4 regions of the Serratia sp. C2(1) genome follow, and region 1 is predicted to be linked to each of the others. Evidence: predicted binding sites of a transcription regulator. Region 1 holds the regulator's gene; each other region holds the start of a gene.

Region 1 (4,044 bases):
ACACGCAGCCGATCAGGGTGTCGATCAGGCGAGGGATCAGGAAATGCGTGCCGTTCAGCGCCAGCAGTTGCAGGGTATAGACCGCCGTCACCGTAAAGCCGATCACCGCCAATCCGTAGTTTTTACGCGAAACCAGATAGGCCGCCAGCGTAATGACCAACATCACGCTCAGGGTAGCGCTCTCGGGCATCTGCAACTGCAGCAACCCGGCGGCGATCACCAGCCCGGCCAATGTGCCGAGCGCACGGTGCTGGATGCGCACCCGGGTGGCGTTGTAGCCGTTCTGGCTCACCAGCATGATGGTCAGCAGGATCCAGTAAGGTTTTGGCAGGTTGAACACCATACCCAGGCTGCTGCCCGCCGCCAGCATCACCCCCAGACGGGCCGCATTGCGCAGGGCGTTGGATTTGAACGACAGGTAGCTGAACAGCGCCGGCCAGAACGGCAGGCGGCTTTGATTGGCCATCAGATCGCGGCGGTATAACGGATGCTGGGTGCGCAGCAGGCGAGCGATACGGCTGAAGTGGTAGTAGCAGAACTGACCCACCGGGTTGTCGGGGTGTTGTGCGGCCACTTTCTCCAGGGCGGCCAGCTCGTGGGTCATACTGAAGCGCTGGGAGTATTGATGGTAGAGAATATCGTGCGCCACCGTGCGCAGCCGGCCGGCAATCACCTGCGCATTGCGGCGGATAATCGCCTCGGCCTGGCTCTGCTCCACCAGCTTTTGCACTTCTTCCGGCAGGTGCAGGCTGACGGTAATGTGCTCCTGCAAATCCAGCGCGACCTGAAAGGTCCGTTGCAGGCGTTTTTGCTCGAGATTATTGGCGTGCGGCAAAAAGTTAAGCTGCTGATACAGCAGGCTGATCAGGTCCATCACTTTTTGCTGGCGCACCAGCAGCGGCGGTAACGCAGTTTGCGGATCGGTATGTTGGGTCAACAGGGAATACTTGGCTTCGAAGTAGTCCGCCAGTTCCAGATAAAGCTGGCTCAGCGATTCGCGCATCGGCTGTTCTTTCCACAGCTTGAACCAGAACCAGGTGAACAGGCCGTACCAGGCTGTCCCCACCCCATACAGCAAGGGGGCGTACCACAGCGGCACCGTGCCGGCCATGCTGAGCGTAAAAATGGCGGCGATCAACGCGGCGGGGAGCAGGCGGGCATGCAACGGGCTGATTTCGCCGCTGACGCCGAGCAGCAGGGCCAGGCCGAGCATTAACGCCGGCAGCGGCAGTTGCCATAGCAACGCCTGCTGCAGCAACAGGCTGCTGAGTGCGAACAGTGAGCCGCCGACGATCAGGCGTTTGAAAAAACGTTTGTGGGGCGTGTCCAGCCCGGCGATGTTACAGCAGGCGGGAACCAGGGAAAACAGCAGGCCGAGTTGCAGGTGGCCAATCAGCAGGCCAAGGAGCACCGGCAGACACAGCACCAGCGTTTGCCGCAGTGCGTAATTGACTTCCGGGTGGTAAATCAGTCGACGCCACATGGTCGGTCGGGGCATAAAAAAACGGCGCGAATCATCGCGCCGTTTTTTCAGTGATTAACGCGTGCCGTAAACGACAATGGTTTTGCCGTGGGCGGAGATCAGGTTTTGATCTTCCAGCATTTTCAGAATGCGGCCGACGGTTTCACGTGAGCAACCGACGATCTGGCCAATTTCCTGGCGGGTGATTTTGATCTGCATGCCGTCTGGGTGAGTCATGGCATCGGGCTGTTTCGCCAGGTTCAGCAGCGTTTGCGCGATGCGGCCGGTAACGTCCAGGAAGGCGAGGTTACCCACTTTCTCTGAGGTCACTTGCAGGCGGCTTGCCATCTGCGCTGACAGGCGCATCAGGATGTCCGGGTTGACCTGAATCAGCTGGCGGAATTTCTTGTAAGAAATCTCAGCCACTTCACAGGCGGTCTTCGCCCTGACCCAGGCGCTACGCTCCTGGCCTTCTTCAAATAATCCAAGCTCGCCGATGAAATCCCCCTGGTTAAGGTAGGACAGGATCATCTCTTTACCTTCTTCATCTTTAATCAGCACCGCGACGGAGCCTTTTACGATGTAGTAAAGCGTTTCGGCTTTTTCACCTTGGTGAATCAGCGTACTTTTGGATGGATATTTGTGGATATGGCAATGAGACAGGAACCATTCGAGTGTAGGGTCTGTTTGCGGTTTGCCGAGAACCATTCGCTGTTATCCTCTGTTGTTATCGCTGCCTTGTGTCACAGGGGTCAGAGTTCCCTGTAAAACGTGCTGTCGCCGTTGTTTTAAGGGTGGCTGGCAGCAGGTTTTGAGGCGTGTCATAAATATACGCTGTCGCTCTAGCATATTAACTTGCCGGGAGAGCTGCAAGCTACATTCTATTAACATACCGGTAAAGGAGCCTTTCTCTGGGAGTTTCCCTGAAATCAGTGTCCCGGAAAGATTTATTGCGGCTCTGTTTGTAGCACAGAGTGAGGCGGGTGTCTCGTGTTGTCTTGCTCGCGCATGATTAGCATCAGGTTCCGTTGCCAGTTTCTATGCGAAAGCGTACCCTGATTTTAAGAAATTAACCGGAGTGACCAGCATGCAGGCAAGAGTTAAGTGGGTAGAAGGGTTGACGTTTCTGGGTGAATCCGCGTCCGGCCATCAGGTATTGATGGATGGCAATGCCGGCGATAAAGCGCCCAGCCCAATGGAAATGGTGCTGATGTCGGTGGGCGGATGCAGCGCTATCGACGTGGTGTCGATCCTGAAAAAAGGGCGGAATGACGTGCGCGATTGCGAGGTGAAACTGACCTCCGAACGGCGTGAAGAAGCGCCGCGCGTATTTACCCATATCAACCTGCATTTTATCGTGACCGGTAAAGATCTGACCGACAAGATCGTTGAACGTGCGGTGAACCTCTCCGCCGAGAAATATTGCTCGGTATCGCTGATGCTGAACAAGGCCGCCAGCGTGACCCACAGCTTTGAAATCCGCGACGTGGCGTAAAACGCAAGAATTTAGGGGCGCGGCCTGCCGCCGCGCTCCGGCCCATTACTCGATTTTTTTGCCTTCCAGCAGTTGCTGCACCAGCGGCGCCATGATCAGCTCCATCGCCAGCCCCATCTTGCCGCCCGGCACGACCAGCGTATTGATGTGCGAGATAAACGAGCCTTGCAGCATTGCCAGCAGATAAGGGAAATCGATCTGATCCAGCCCACGGAAATGAATCACCACGAAGCTTTCATCCAGTGAAGGAATGGCTTTGGCGGCGAACGGGTTGGAGGTATCGACCGTCGGCACGCGCTGGAAGTTGATGTGGGTGCGGGAGAACTGCGGCGTAATGTAGTTGATATAGTCCTCCATCGAACGCACCACAGAATCCATCACCGCTTCACGGGAATGGCCGCGCTCGCCGGTATCGCGGATCAGTTTTTGTATCCACTCCAGGTTAACGATCGGTACCACGCCGACCAGCAGATCGACATGTTTGGCCACGTCGGTATGTTCGGTAACTACGCCGCCATGCAACCCTTCATAGAACAGCACGTCGGTCGGCGCTGGCAGCGCTTCCCAGGGTGTAAAGGTGCCGGGTACCTGGTTATAGGGCACCGCTTCGTCGTAGGTATGAAGATACTTGCGCGACCGTCCGGTGCCGTTCTTGCCGTACTCGATAAAGCTCTGTTGCAGCAGGCCGAAGTCGTTGGCCTCAGGCCCGAAATAGCTGATATGACGACCCAGATCGCGCGCTTTGCGGATCGCCGCGTCCATTTCCGGCCGGGTATAGCGGTGGAAGCTGTCGCCTTCCAGCTCCGCCGCGCGGATGTTCAACTGCTGGAATATCTTGCGGAACGCCACGCTGGTGGTGGTGGTGCCGGCGCCGCTGGAGCCGGTCACTGCGATAACGGGATGTTTGGCGGACATGGTGGTTGTCACTCCGTGTTAAATGCGCCGGCGTCAGAGTAGGGTTATTGGTCTGTTTGACGCCTTTTTGCCAAGGGCAAAATTCCGCGCGCGGGTTTGCAATGATTCATTGTTACCTGATTTTTTCCGTCAGTCATAGAACCGGCAGGCACTAAATTTCTTCCTGCCCGGC
Region 2 (4,044 bases), on a different contig from region 1:
TCGCCAGCTGCGGCTCATCTTCCACGATCAAAACGTCCAGTGCTTCGTGTTGCATAATCGGGTGCTCAAGACTGTTATAAGGTTTTAGGTCTTTATCCGTCGTCTTTCAAACCTCGGCATTGTTGCTTGCGGCTCGAAAGTCATAGGGGATAAATAAGGAAAATATGGCGCCGTGCGGATCGTTGTCCGACACTTCTATGCTGCCGTGCGCCTGTGCCACATGGCTGGCGACCAGATGCAGGCCGATACCGTGGTCGCCTTTGTCATCTTTGGTGGTGACGCCCTGCTCAAACAGCGTATCGCGCACCTCCGCCGCAATGCCGGTGCCGCGATCGGCCACTTCAATCACCAACTCATTGCTGCTGTCGCTGATATAGAGTTCTACCGCTTCGTGCGGCGCATCGCAATGCAGCGTAGCTTCTACCGCATTATCCAGCAAATTACCGATGATCGACATCAGTTCGGTTTCGTTCAGCGCCGCCGGGATCTGCCGCAGTTGGCAGGCGGGATCAAAGCGCAATTCGACGCCTTTTTCCTTCGCGCTGGAGTACTTGCCCAACAGCAAGCCGCACAGCGCGGCCGAACTGAAGCGCTGAGAGATGAAATCGAGGATCTCCTGTGCGCCTTCCGACTGAGCCTCTACATAACGGATTGCCTCGTCGTAACGCTGCATATGCAGTAATCCGGCGAGGGTAGCGGTCCAGTTCAGTTGTTCATGGCGCATAATGCGCAGGTTGTCGGCATAGCGCTTTACCTGGCTTAGCTGGCTGCTCAGGGTATTGATGTCATTTTTGTCGCGGAAACTGATCACCCAGCCTTGCAGCACATCTTCTTGCATGATGCGCACCCGGCTGGCGATCACCCGCACGTGGTTGAAGCGGCACACTTCATCGTGAGTGTCATGCCCCAGTTGCGACGCACCGAAGAAGTCCGGCTGCGACTGGATCACTTCGCCGATTTCACGGCCCATCAGGGTGCTGGCGGGTTGCCGCAGATCCAGCAGTTCGCGCGCCGCGTGGTTGATGGTGATGATCCGCAACTGGGGATCGACGGCAATAACGCCTTCATAGATCGCTTCCAGCAGGGCTTTTTGCTGGCGCACCAGCAACGCAATTTCTTTGGGCTCAAGCCAGAACATTTGGCGTTTTAAATTTTTCGATAGCAGCCAGGAAAAAATAAACAGGGCAATTAACAACAACACAATGGAACCGACGATCTGCGTCAGGGTTCGCGCATTCAAATTGTCGATATGTGACTTCAGATAGCCAACGGAAACAATGCCGATGACATGATTATTGTCATCCAGTATCGGTGCTTTGCTGCGCAATGAAATGCCGATGCCGCCTTTGCGGATCGAAATAATGCTTTTCCCTTCCAATACTTCTTTATTATCGCCGCCGACCATCGGCGTACCGAAGCGATCGGCGTATTCAGAATGGTAAAGATGCCTGGCGCGATTATCGCCGATGACAATATAACTGGCATCGCTGCTGGCGCGTATTTTCTTCATCAGCGCAGCGATTTGCCCAAGGTCGTTTTTTTCCACGGCGCTGACCAGGGAGGGGATCAAAGCAATCTCCCGCGCCTGTACCTGCGCCCGCACCCCAAGGTCGCGATGCAACTGGGCATCCAACTGATGGTAGGTATAGGCGCCAATCAGCGTCAGCAGCAGACAGGAGAAGGCGACCAGGCACAGGAAAAGCTTGATTTGAAATGAGAGTTTTACGCGCATGGCCTGGGTTCACCCTGAGAGATCCTGAGCGCTTACCCTATCATGAGTCATGATTAATGTAATATTGCGCTCGAGCAAGTTGTGATCGCAGACACGGGATTATACTTACCGGGTATCGCTATTCAACGGCTGCGATAAAACGGATAAATTTTAAATAAAAATAGCATTAACACCATTAACACCGCGCCATATTTTACATAATCCCAATTAACACCATAGAAACCATAACCACCATTAAAAACCCTTTTTAATTTTGAACAAAATCACAACAGATAATCCGTGCATTTCTCTATGATGGCCGAACAAACTAATAAGAGGCCAGATTATGAGCACAACAGATGATTCTTACCTCGTCGCCAAAGACAAAACGGCTGAAATACCGCTGAGAGAAAAATGGTGGCACATACTGGACAATTACAAAGTAGGGATTATTCCGTTACCGTTCTTTATTCTGGCCGGCGTACTTATTTTACTGGATTGCCTGGAGGGGAAATTACCGAGCGATATCGTGGTAATGGTCGCCACGCTGGCTTTCTTTGGCTTTGCCTGCGGCGAGTTTGGCAAACGCCTGCCGCTGATCGGCAAAATGGGAGCGGCGGCGATCTGCGCCACCTTTATTCCTTCCGCATTGGTGCATTATGGTCTGCTGCCGGACGTAGTGGTGGAATCGACCACCAAATTCTATAAATCGACCAATATTCTTTATCTCTATATCTGCTGCATTATTGTCGGCAGCATTATGAGCATGAACCGTCAGGTGCTGATTCAGGGCTTCCTGCGGATCTTCGCGCCCATGCTGTGCGGTGAGATTGTCGGCATGCTGGTGGGGATGGCGGTCGGTATGGCGCTTGGGCTGGAGCCGTTCCAGATCTTCTTCTTCCTGATCCTGCCGATCATGGCCGGTGGCGTCGGCGAAGGGGCTATACCGCTGTCGATGGGGTACGCGGCGATCCTGCATATGGAACAGGGCGTGGCGCTGGGCCGTATTCTGCCGATCGTCATGCTCGGCAGCCTGACCGCCATTATCCTTGCCGGCCTGCTCAACCAGCTCGGCAAACGCTATCCGCACCTGACCGGCGAAGGCAGCCTGATGCCAAGCAAACAGGGTGACGGCGATATGGCCGCCGTGGATAAAATCAGCGGCAAGGTGGATGTCAGCACCATTGCCTGCGGCGCGTTGTTGGCTATTTTGCTGTACATGGTGGGGATGTTGCTGCACCGCATGATTGGTCTGCCTGCACCGGTCGGCATGCTGTTTGCCGCCGTAGCGGTGAAGCTGGCGCACGGCGTGTCGCCGCGCATTCAGGAAGGTTCGCAGGTGGTGTATAAATTTTTCCGCACCGCAGTGACCTATCCGATTCTGTTTGCCGTCGGCGTGGCGATCACCCCGTGGCAGGAACTGGTGAATGCCTTCACCCTGCAGAACCTGGTGGTGATTGTCAGCACCGTCTGCGCGCTGGTGGCGACCGGCTTCTTCGTCGGCAAGAAAATTGGCATGCATCCCATTGATGTGGCGATTGTCTCCTGCTGCCAGAGCGGGCAGGGCGGCACCGGTGACGTCGCCATTCTTACCGCCGGCAACCGCATGTCGCTGATGCCGTTTGCCCAGATTGCTACCCGTATCGGCGGCGCGATTAACGTTTCGCTCTCCCTGCTGGTACTGGCTAAATTTTTCGCATAATAACCAATAAGACCTAAGCATTTCTTTGCCTTTCCCCGCCCCCGCGGGGATTTTTTTGCCCGTTCCACACCCTGGCGGCTGGATTCAATCCGCGCGCATTTCCAACAGTTCCAAAACGTTGCCATAGCGCCACCTTCAAACACCAGATTTTCAAATTGATAGTTCATAATAATTCCTTACTCGTTGTTTAGGGGCGTAAGGAAAATAACGGATACGTTTTTATTAAATATTGAGTGAGGTTGTTTAGATTTTCAGAAAAAAAGCATTAAAATTAAATATTTCTTTGAAAAAGAAATAATTTAATTTTATTTGTTGTGCAGGCGCATCGGCGGTTTTGGGGTAATACTTACCGCTGTCTAATCACAACAAGGAGTCATCATGTTCTGGAAACGCTACCTGTTAGGTGCGGCATTGGCGGTTATGGCGTTGCAGGCTACGGCCGCCGCACCGCAGGTAAAAACGCCTTCACCGGGTTTTTATCGCATCATGCTGGGCAGTTATGAAGTCACGGCCTTGTCCGACGGCGTGATCCGCCTGCCGGTGGATAAACTGCTGCTCAACAGTACACCGCAACAAATTGCCGAGGGCCTGGCGGAACATCATCAGAGCCTGCCGGTGGTTACCTCGGTCA
Region 3 (4,044 bases), on a different contig from region 1:
CGCGTCTACTATAAAATGTTCGGCGGCACCCATCTGGTCAATCGCGCCGGGCTGGCGCGTACCTTCCAGAATATCCGGCTGTTCCGCGAGATGTCGGTGGTGGAGAATCTGCTGGTGGCCCAGCACATGCTGAGCAACCGCAATTTGATCGCCGGCGTGCTCAATACGCCCGGTTATCGCCGGGCGGAAAACGACGCGCTGAACCGCGCCTTCTACTGGCTGGAGGTGGTGGAGCTGACGGACTGCGCCAACCGGCTGGCGGGGGAGATGTCTTACGGCCAGCAGCGGCGGCTGGAAATCGCCCGCGCCATGTGCACCACGCCGGAGATGATTTGTCTCGATGAACCGGCCGCCGGGCTGAACCCGGTGGAGACGGCGACGCTGAGCCGCATTATCCGTTTTCTGCGCCAGCATCACGGCATTACGGTGCTGCTGATCGAACACGATATGGGCATGGTGATGGAGATCTCCGATCGGGTGATCGTGCTCGATCACGGTGACGTGATCGCCGAAGGCACGCCGAAAGAAATTCAGCATAACGATACGGTGATAGCCGCTTACCTTGGTGCGGATGAAGAGGAGCTGGCGGGATGAGCAACGCGATGTTGGAGTTTCGCGACGTAGACGTGTTTTATGGCCCGATTCAGGCGTTGCAGCAGGTGTCGTTGCAGGTGAACGAAGGGGAAACCGTCGCGCTGATCGGCGCCAACGGCGCGGGGAAATCCACGCTGCTGATGTCGATTTTCGGCCAGCCGCGGATCAGCGGCGGGCAGATCTTGTTTCGCGGCGAGGATATCAGCCGGCGTTCCACCCATTACGTGGCCAGTAGCGGCATCGCCCAGGCACCCGAAGGGCGGCGTATTTTCCCGGATATGAGCGTGGAGGAAAACCTGCTGATGGGCACCATTACCCTTGGCAACCGCTATGTGGATGAAGATTTGCAGCGCATGTTCGATCTGTTCCCGCGCCTGAAAGAACGGCGCAACCAGCGTGCGATGACCATGTCCGGCGGCGAGCAGCAGATGTTGGCCATCGCCCGCGCGCTGATGAGCCGGCCGAAGCTGTTGCTGCTGGACGAGCCGAGCCTGGGGCTGGCGCCGATTATCGTCAAACAGATCTTCAGTATTCTGCGCGAACTGACCCGTGGCGGCATGACGCTGTTTCTGGTGGAACAAAATGCCAACCATGCGCTGAAACTGTCCGATCGCGGCTATGTGATGGTCAACGGCCAAATTCGCCTGACCGGCAGCGGTGCGGAGTTGTTGAGCAATCAGGAGGTGAGGAAAGCCTATCTGGGCGGGGTTTGAACCGTCGGGCCGGGGCAGGGAAGCTCCCGGCCATCGATTTAGAACTGGCGCTGGATCCAGCGCACGTTCAGCCGCACCAGCGCGATGATGCCGCTGGACAACATGCGCAGGCCGGCAGGCAAATCGCGGCGGCGAATATCCAGCAGCAGCACGGTGCGCACGTCCTCGCTGTCATTCCACACTTCGTGTTCGAAGGTGTCATCCCACAGCATAAATTCCCCCTCGTTCAACCGGTATTCGCGCCCATCGACTTTCAGCACCGCTGCGGGAACGCCGTCGGCCCGTTTGGGCATCGACAGCACCAGATAACCGCGCAGAATGCCGCGAAACGGGCCACGGTGCGCCGGCACCTGCTTGCCGGGTGCCAGGAAGGACAGCGAGGCGGAAAGCACGTCCGGCGAGGTGGCGATCAACCCGGCCAGCGTCGGGCAGCGTTCAAGATTGCGGGTTATCGGCTGGCCATAGGCCTGCATGATAAACATCCGCCAGTCGCGCGCATCGTTGGCGGAGATCGACGCCTGTTCGCTCATGATTTCGTGAAAACGCGGGATATTGCGCAGATCCTGGGCAACGCTCAGTGCCTCGTCACGTATCTGCGGCCAGGCGGCGGTAAAACGTTGTGCGTCGGGGAACAGGCGATCGCTGTCGAGCACCGGCGCGCCGGTGATGCGGCGATCGTAAATATCGCGTAACCGCAGCACTGCCCAATCATAGATAAATGACATGGTGTCCTCGTTAAATAAGATGCGACTGCCGGGAGATCAACAACGGTGAGAAAAAGGGTATAGGTTCAACAGATTAGCACAGCCTTTCGCCATGCGGGAGTGGCAGTGGCCAGCGATGAGACCGGAAGGGGGAAACAGGGGATCGGCCCGACAGATTTACCGGCAACAGGCGTTCCTGTCCGGCAGCAAACCAGGTACCGGCCTGAGCCCGTTGTCGAAAAATACAGCACAATAAAAATGTGACGCATATCGCATTTTAATCGGCAGTTGGTTAAAATATCGCTACTGCTCGCACCTGTTCGGACCCCGTTAAATATGGAACACACCCACGTCTCGCGCTCGACCGCCTGGTTGCGCGTGGTTGTCCTCGCCATTTCGGCCTTTATCTTCAATACCACCGAGTTTATTCCGGTCGGGCTATTGAGCGATATCGCCCAAAGCTTCTCGATGCAAACCGAGCAGGTCGGGCTGATCATCACGATTTACGCCTGGATCGTCGCCGCCGCCTCATTGGTGTGCATGCTGCTGACCAGCAAGATTGAGCGCCGCAAACTGCTGATCGGGGTGTTTGTTCTGTTTATCGCCAGCCATGTGTTGACCGCCGTGGCATGGAACTTCACCACGCTGGTGATTTCCCGTGCCGGGGTCGCGCTGGCCCACTCGGTCTTCTGGTCGATCACCGCCTCGCTGGCGATTCGTGTAGCGCCGGCAGGCAAGAAAGCGCACGCGTTGAGCATGCTGGCGGGCGGCACCGCGCTGGCGATGGTGCTTGGCCTGCCGTTGGGGCGCATCGTCGGCCAGTTGCTGGGGTGGCGCATGACCTTTATCGGCATCGCGGTCTGCGCCACCTTCGCGCTGGCGCTGCTGTGGCGCCTGTTGCCGGTACTGAAAAGCGAGCATTCCGGCTCCCTGGCCAGCGTGCCGGTGCTGTTTAAGCGCCCGGCGCTGGTTCGCCTGTATATGCTGACCATTATCGTGGTGACGGCGCATTTTACCGCCTACAGCTATATCGAACCCTTTATCCAGACCGTGGCCGGGCTGTCGGAAAACTTCACCACCCTGATGCTGTTGTTGTTCGGGGCCGCCGGCATTTTCGGCAGCCTGTTGTTCAGCCGCTTCAGCGAACGTTTCCCGTCGGGCTTTTTCATCGGTGCCATCGCATTGTTGATGTTGAGCCTGTTACTGCTGCTGCCGGCCTCCGGTGACGAAACCCACCTGACGCTGCTGTTTGCGGTATGGGGCGTGGCGATCATGGCGATTGGCCTGTCGATGCAGGCCAAGGTGTTGAACCTGGCGCCGGATGCCACCGACGTCGCGATGTCAATCTACTCCGGGTTGTACAATTTCGGTATCGGCGCCGGTGCGCTGCTGGGCAATCAGGTCAGCCTGCACCTGGGCATGGGCAATATCGGCTTTGTCGGCGCGCCGCTGGCGCTGATTGCTCTGGGCTGGTGCCTGTTCAGCTTCTATCGCAGCGAGCGTTTATTGCAGCATCGGGCCTGAAAACAAAAAGCCCGCTTAAGTTGCCTTAAGCGGGGATTGCGGCAGAGATCGCCGGCGGTCGAAAATGATGAAGCGGGAAATGCGGCGCTGCTTAGCCGAATGCGTTCGTCAGGTGCTGTTTCAGCCGTTCTATGTCATTGCTGATGTCCGGGGATTTGATCACGTCGAAACAGGAGAAGGCGGGAAGGATATCGACGCCGCAGAATTTATAATTGGCGGTATTGCTGACGAAGATGTCATCGACGGATTTGCCGGCGAAGAGCTGCTGATTATTATCGTCAAAGGCCTGCTGCGGGGCGTTCCAGGTTAACGACAGCATGTATTTTTTGCCCTGCATTTTTCCGCCGCTGCCGTATTGCCGGTCCGGGTCCTGGCGGGTTCTGCCGTCATCGATCAGCATGCTCTGTTGCATCAACCCGGCGGTAAAGACCTCGTCGACATATTTTTTGTAGATCCAGGGCGTGCCGAACCAGTAGACCGGCGATTGCAGGATAATGATATCGGCCCAG
Region 4 (4,044 bases), on a different contig from region 1:
GATGCAGTGTGAGGATCAACATCCCAAGGGGTGCATGGTCGCCTTGGGCGTCATGTCAGGCGGTGCGGAGGAGCACTCGGCGGTGCTGAAACCGCTTGCCGATTCGCGCCGGCGTACGCTGAACGGTTTTATTCACTGCATCAAAAGAGGCATTGCCGGCGGCGAACTGGCCAGGGATACCGACGCTGCCGCCATCGCCACCTTGTTCGACAGTTTCCTGCTGGGCGTTTCGACGTTGGCGCGCGACGGCGTCAGCCATGCGGTGCTCGATAGCGCCATCACGCCCTTGCTGGCGGTTTGGGACGCAAACACCGGAGCCTGACAATACCGATGTCGAACAACGCCTGGCCGCGATCACTGCTCCAGGCGTTGCGCCAGCAGACGCAGCTGTTCGGCAATCTGCTTCAAGTCCTTGTCGTTATGCTCGCGCGGCCCGGTGGAATTACGGATCACCAGCTTTGCCGACAAAATCGATGACGCGCGAGACGGCTCGCTCTCGCTGGTATTGAGCACCTTCCTGACCGCTTCCTTGCCCTGTAAATCCAGATCCAGCGAGACGGTGGTCAACGCCGGGTAGAAGAAGGCGCTTTCATAAGCATCGTCATAGCCAATCACCGACTTTTGCCCCGGTATCGGCAGTTGGTTCTGATGGAAAGCGCTTAGCAGCCCGAGCGCCATTTGGTCATTCCCCACCAGCACCGCCGAGAAATGCGGGGTCTCGCGCAGCATCTGCAATGCGCCGGCGTAACCGCTTTGCGCGTCCCAGTTGCCGTGCAGCACCGTGACCGGCGTCAGGCCATAATCCTGCAGCGCCTCCTGCCAGTTCTTGAGCCGCAGATTGGCCGAAATGGAATATTGCGGCCCAGCCAGCAAGGCAAAGTCGCGGTGCCCCAGTTCGTATAAATACTTGACGCTGGCGCGGGTGCCGTCCGCCGGGTTGAAAGAAACGTTAAACACGGAACTGTAAGGGTCAACGTCGAGGAACAGGCAGGTAATGTCATCGTTGTCGGCGGCAATTTTTTCCGCTGCCGTCGTCTCCAGCGGTACGTTGATGATAACCTTTTCTACCCGCTGCGATTTGAGATCGTTGATCGAGTCCTGTATGCCATGATTGACGTTCTCATCGATCATTGAAATCAGTACCTGATAACCTTCCGCATTGGCGTAACGTTTTACCGCCGCCGCCACCTGCGAAGGGGCATGCAGAGCCAGGGAGATGGTGACCAGCCCCACCGTTCGGCTCTGTTTGCCCACCAACTGCTGCGCCAGGCGATTGGGCACGTACCTGAGCAATTCAATGGATTGCTCGACCTTGCGACGCGTGGCTTCAGAGACATTGGCCGACTTGTTCAGCACCCGTGAAACCGTCTGGTAAGACACGCCGGCATGACGGGCAACATCCTCTAACGTGGTGCTTTTCGACTTCATAATCCGTTCCCTGTGATTGCTCTGAACTGATTGTAACAGGCCCCCTCCTCACCGCATAGTTACCCCGATCACATCCATCAAATTTCCAAAAAAGTTATTCGTTCACATGCCATGTCTTAGTGATCCCTCTCACTAACCGTTACAAATCCCGCTGTTTTATTTGCACTAAATCACAATAAATCAACAATGCGATTGTTTGTTGTCATGATTAGCCATTCTATTGCTGCGTGGATGTGAACGTAATACAAAAAACATAATGAGGCATACATGAAAACAAGACTACGCACATTGTCTGTCGCTTTGGCGATGGCGCTTTCCTCACCGGTCGCCTTTGCCGTCGAGACCCCAGGGATCGATTTCCATGGCTACCTGCGTTCCGGGGTCGGCGTATCGCAGGATGGTGGATTAGAAGAATGGCAGAAAAACAAAATTGGCCGTCTGGGCAACGAGTCCGATACCTACGGTGAAATCGAACTGGGCAGTGAAGTCTACAAAAAGAACGACGTCAGCTTCTATCTCGACACTATGGTCAGCATGGTATCGGACGGCTCGAACGACAGCGAAACCACGCTGGGGGATGACGCCGAATTCGGGTTGCGTCAGCTTAATCTGCAAATCAAGGGGCTGATCCCGGGCGACCCGAACGCGGTGATTTGGGGCGGCAAGCGCTACTATCAGCGCCATGACCTGCACATCATAGATACCAAATACTGGAACATATCCGGCGCCGGTGCCGGCGTGGAAAACCTCTCCTTCGGGCCGGGCGCCATCTCCGTGGCCTGGATCCGCGGTGACGGCAACGACGTGGACTACCGTGTCGACAACGATAACGACCTCAACATCAACTATATCGACCTGCGCTATGCCGGCTGGAAGCCGTGGACCGGTGCCTGGACCGAGTTTGGTATCGACTATGCGATGCCGAACCCGACCAACAAGCAAAAAGAGTACGGCGGCCTGTATGACGCAGAAAACGGCGTGATGCTGACCGGCGAGATCAGCCAGGACATGCTGGGCGGCTATAACAAATTGGTGTTGCAGTACGCTACCAAAGGTCTGGCGCAGAACATGGTGTCCCAGGGCGGCGGTTGGTATGACGTCTGGAACAATACCCGCGATGCCACCGGTTATCGGGTGATCAATACCGGGCTGATCCCGATTACCGATAAGTTCTCCCTTAACCACGTGTTGACCTGGGGTTCGGCCAACGACCTCAGCGATGCGATCGACAAAAGCAACCTGATCTCTCTGGTGGGCCGGGCGCAGTACCAGTTCACGCAGTACGTGCGCGGCATTGGCGAAGCCGGCGCTTTCTACCAGAAAGATGACCACAAAGACGGCAGCCATTACAAGCAAGGCGGCGAGAAATACACGCTGGCGCTGGGGCTGGCGGATGGGCCGGAATTCATGTCCCGCCCTGAATTGCGCGTATATGCCTCCTATCTCAATGATTCAGAGCAAGGCAATTCATTCAAGGACGGCACCGCCAGCAATACCTGGAACTTTGGCGTGCAGGTTGAAGCCTGGTGGTAACAGGCATGCCCCAGGGTAAATAACGACTCTTGGCTTATTGGCAGACCTTAACTTTCTCTCATCATTATCTCCTGTGTCTTTGACGACGCTCTCCGGTTGCTGTCGTCCATGGGTAACCACCCTTGGGTGGTTACCCATTATTTTTTATTCCTGATGATTAACCGAGAACCGTTCCGCCAATAATTTACGCAAATTATCCGACTGCTTGCCAAATATCGCGTGAACCTCCTGACCAATAATAATGACCCCCAACGCGCCCGACTGCTGCAAACCTTCCGTATCGACTTTGGCTAAATCCACCACCGTCACGCGCAAGCGGGTAATACAGGCATCGACATGCCGGATATTTTCTCGGCCGCCCAGATGCCGCATCAGCGTTTCTAAAAACGGCATATCGACGTTATTATCTTCCACCGGCGATTTCGGGTGCGAGAAATAATGCGTAAAGGCTTTTAAACTGACCATGGTTATTTCCTCATAAGATACGGGCGTAAAAAAACGCCCGTTCGACTGAACGGGCGCAAGGGGAAGAAACTAGGCCAACTTGCGGGTCAATATGCGGCAGCCCCAAGGGGCCAGAGTCATTTCGCCCTGCAAGGTCGCCGCATCCGACATATCGACATACACCGCAGGCAGCGCCACGGCTTTTGCCTTGTCGCTGTAGTTTTGCACGATAATAAACTCGGATTCCCCGTCGGTGCGCCGCTGTGCGGTCACGGCCGGCGGCAATAGGGTATCCAGTGCGCGCGGCAACGCCAGTTCTTGCGCTATCGCCATAAAGAAATCGCGCTGGAAAGAGGCATCGTTGCGCGAAGCGACGTACCACGCCTTGCCGTCGCCAACGCGGTTGACCGTCAACGCCGGGCGGCCGGCATAGAAATCGCTGCCGTAGACCGCCTGCGCGGTGGCGCCTTCCAGGTTGATCAACTCGCACAGATGGCGCGCCTGATAGCTGCCCTGCAAGCCCAGTTCGTTGCCTGGCACACCGCGAATGCTGTTGGTTTCGTCATCCGTCAGGCTGTCGATCTCTTCCGCCCAAACGCCCAGCAACGGCCGCAGTGGCCCCGGGAAACCGCCCAAATG

The links. The regulator CRP, encoded in region 1, controls carbon source genes, mostly activating them, when cyclic AMP is high. The targets are predictions, from matches to a motif close to ATGTGANNNNNNTCACAT.
Region 2: a site for CRP is predicted at 1,984-2,001, ahead of V2S86_RS00110 (2-hydroxycarboxylate transporter family protein). Genes of this name have one in related genera too.
Region 3: a site for CRP is predicted at 2,270-2,287, ahead of V2S86_RS03035 (sugar transporter). Genes of this name have one in related genera too.
Region 4: a site for CRP is predicted at 1,587-1,604, ahead of V2S86_RS07630 (maltoporin). Genes of this name have one in related genera too.

The regions. Positions count from the first base shown of each region.
Region 1 covers NZ_JAZFBA010000006.1:26,374-30,417, reverse strand. Annotated here, with positions in the region: gene V2S86_RS22800 (YccS/YhfK family putative transporter) at 1-1,483, opposite strand, end outside; gene crp (cAMP-activated global transcriptional regulator CRP) at 1,538-2,170, opposite strand; gene V2S86_RS22790 (OsmC family protein) at 2,550-2,957, shown strand; gene V2S86_RS22785 (phosphoribulokinase) at 3,003-3,872, opposite strand; gene V2S86_RS22780 (YheU family protein) at 4,024-4,044, opposite strand, start outside.
Region 2 covers NZ_JAZFBA010000001.1:22,271-26,314, forward strand. Annotated here, with positions in the region: gene V2S86_RS00100 (response regulator) at 1-55, opposite strand, end outside; gene V2S86_RS00105 (sensor histidine kinase) at 107-1,732, opposite strand; gene V2S86_RS00110 (2-hydroxycarboxylate transporter family protein) at 2,058-3,413, shown strand; gene V2S86_RS00115 (MBL fold metallo-hydrolase) at 3,792-4,044, shown strand, end outside.
Region 3 covers NZ_JAZFBA010000001.1:657,865-661,908, forward strand. Annotated here, with positions in the region: gene V2S86_RS03020 (ABC transporter ATP-binding protein) at 1-594, shown strand, start outside; gene V2S86_RS03025 (ABC transporter ATP-binding protein) at 591-1,307, shown strand; gene V2S86_RS03030 (aspartyl/asparaginyl beta-hydroxylase domain-containing protein) at 1,346-2,032, opposite strand; gene V2S86_RS03035 (sugar transporter) at 2,348-3,535, shown strand; gene V2S86_RS03040 (NAD(P)H-dependent oxidoreductase) at 3,627-4,044, opposite strand, start outside.
Region 4 covers NZ_JAZFBA010000001.1:1,641,280-1,645,323, forward strand. Annotated here, with positions in the region: gene V2S86_RS07620 (TetR/AcrR family transcriptional regulator) at 1-322, shown strand, start outside; gene V2S86_RS07625 (LacI family DNA-binding transcriptional regulator) at 355-1,428, opposite strand; gene V2S86_RS07630 (maltoporin) at 1,696-2,961, shown strand; gene V2S86_RS07635 (PTS transporter subunit EIIB) at 3,106-3,426, opposite strand; gene V2S86_RS07640 (beta-galactosidase) at 3,496-4,044, opposite strand, start outside.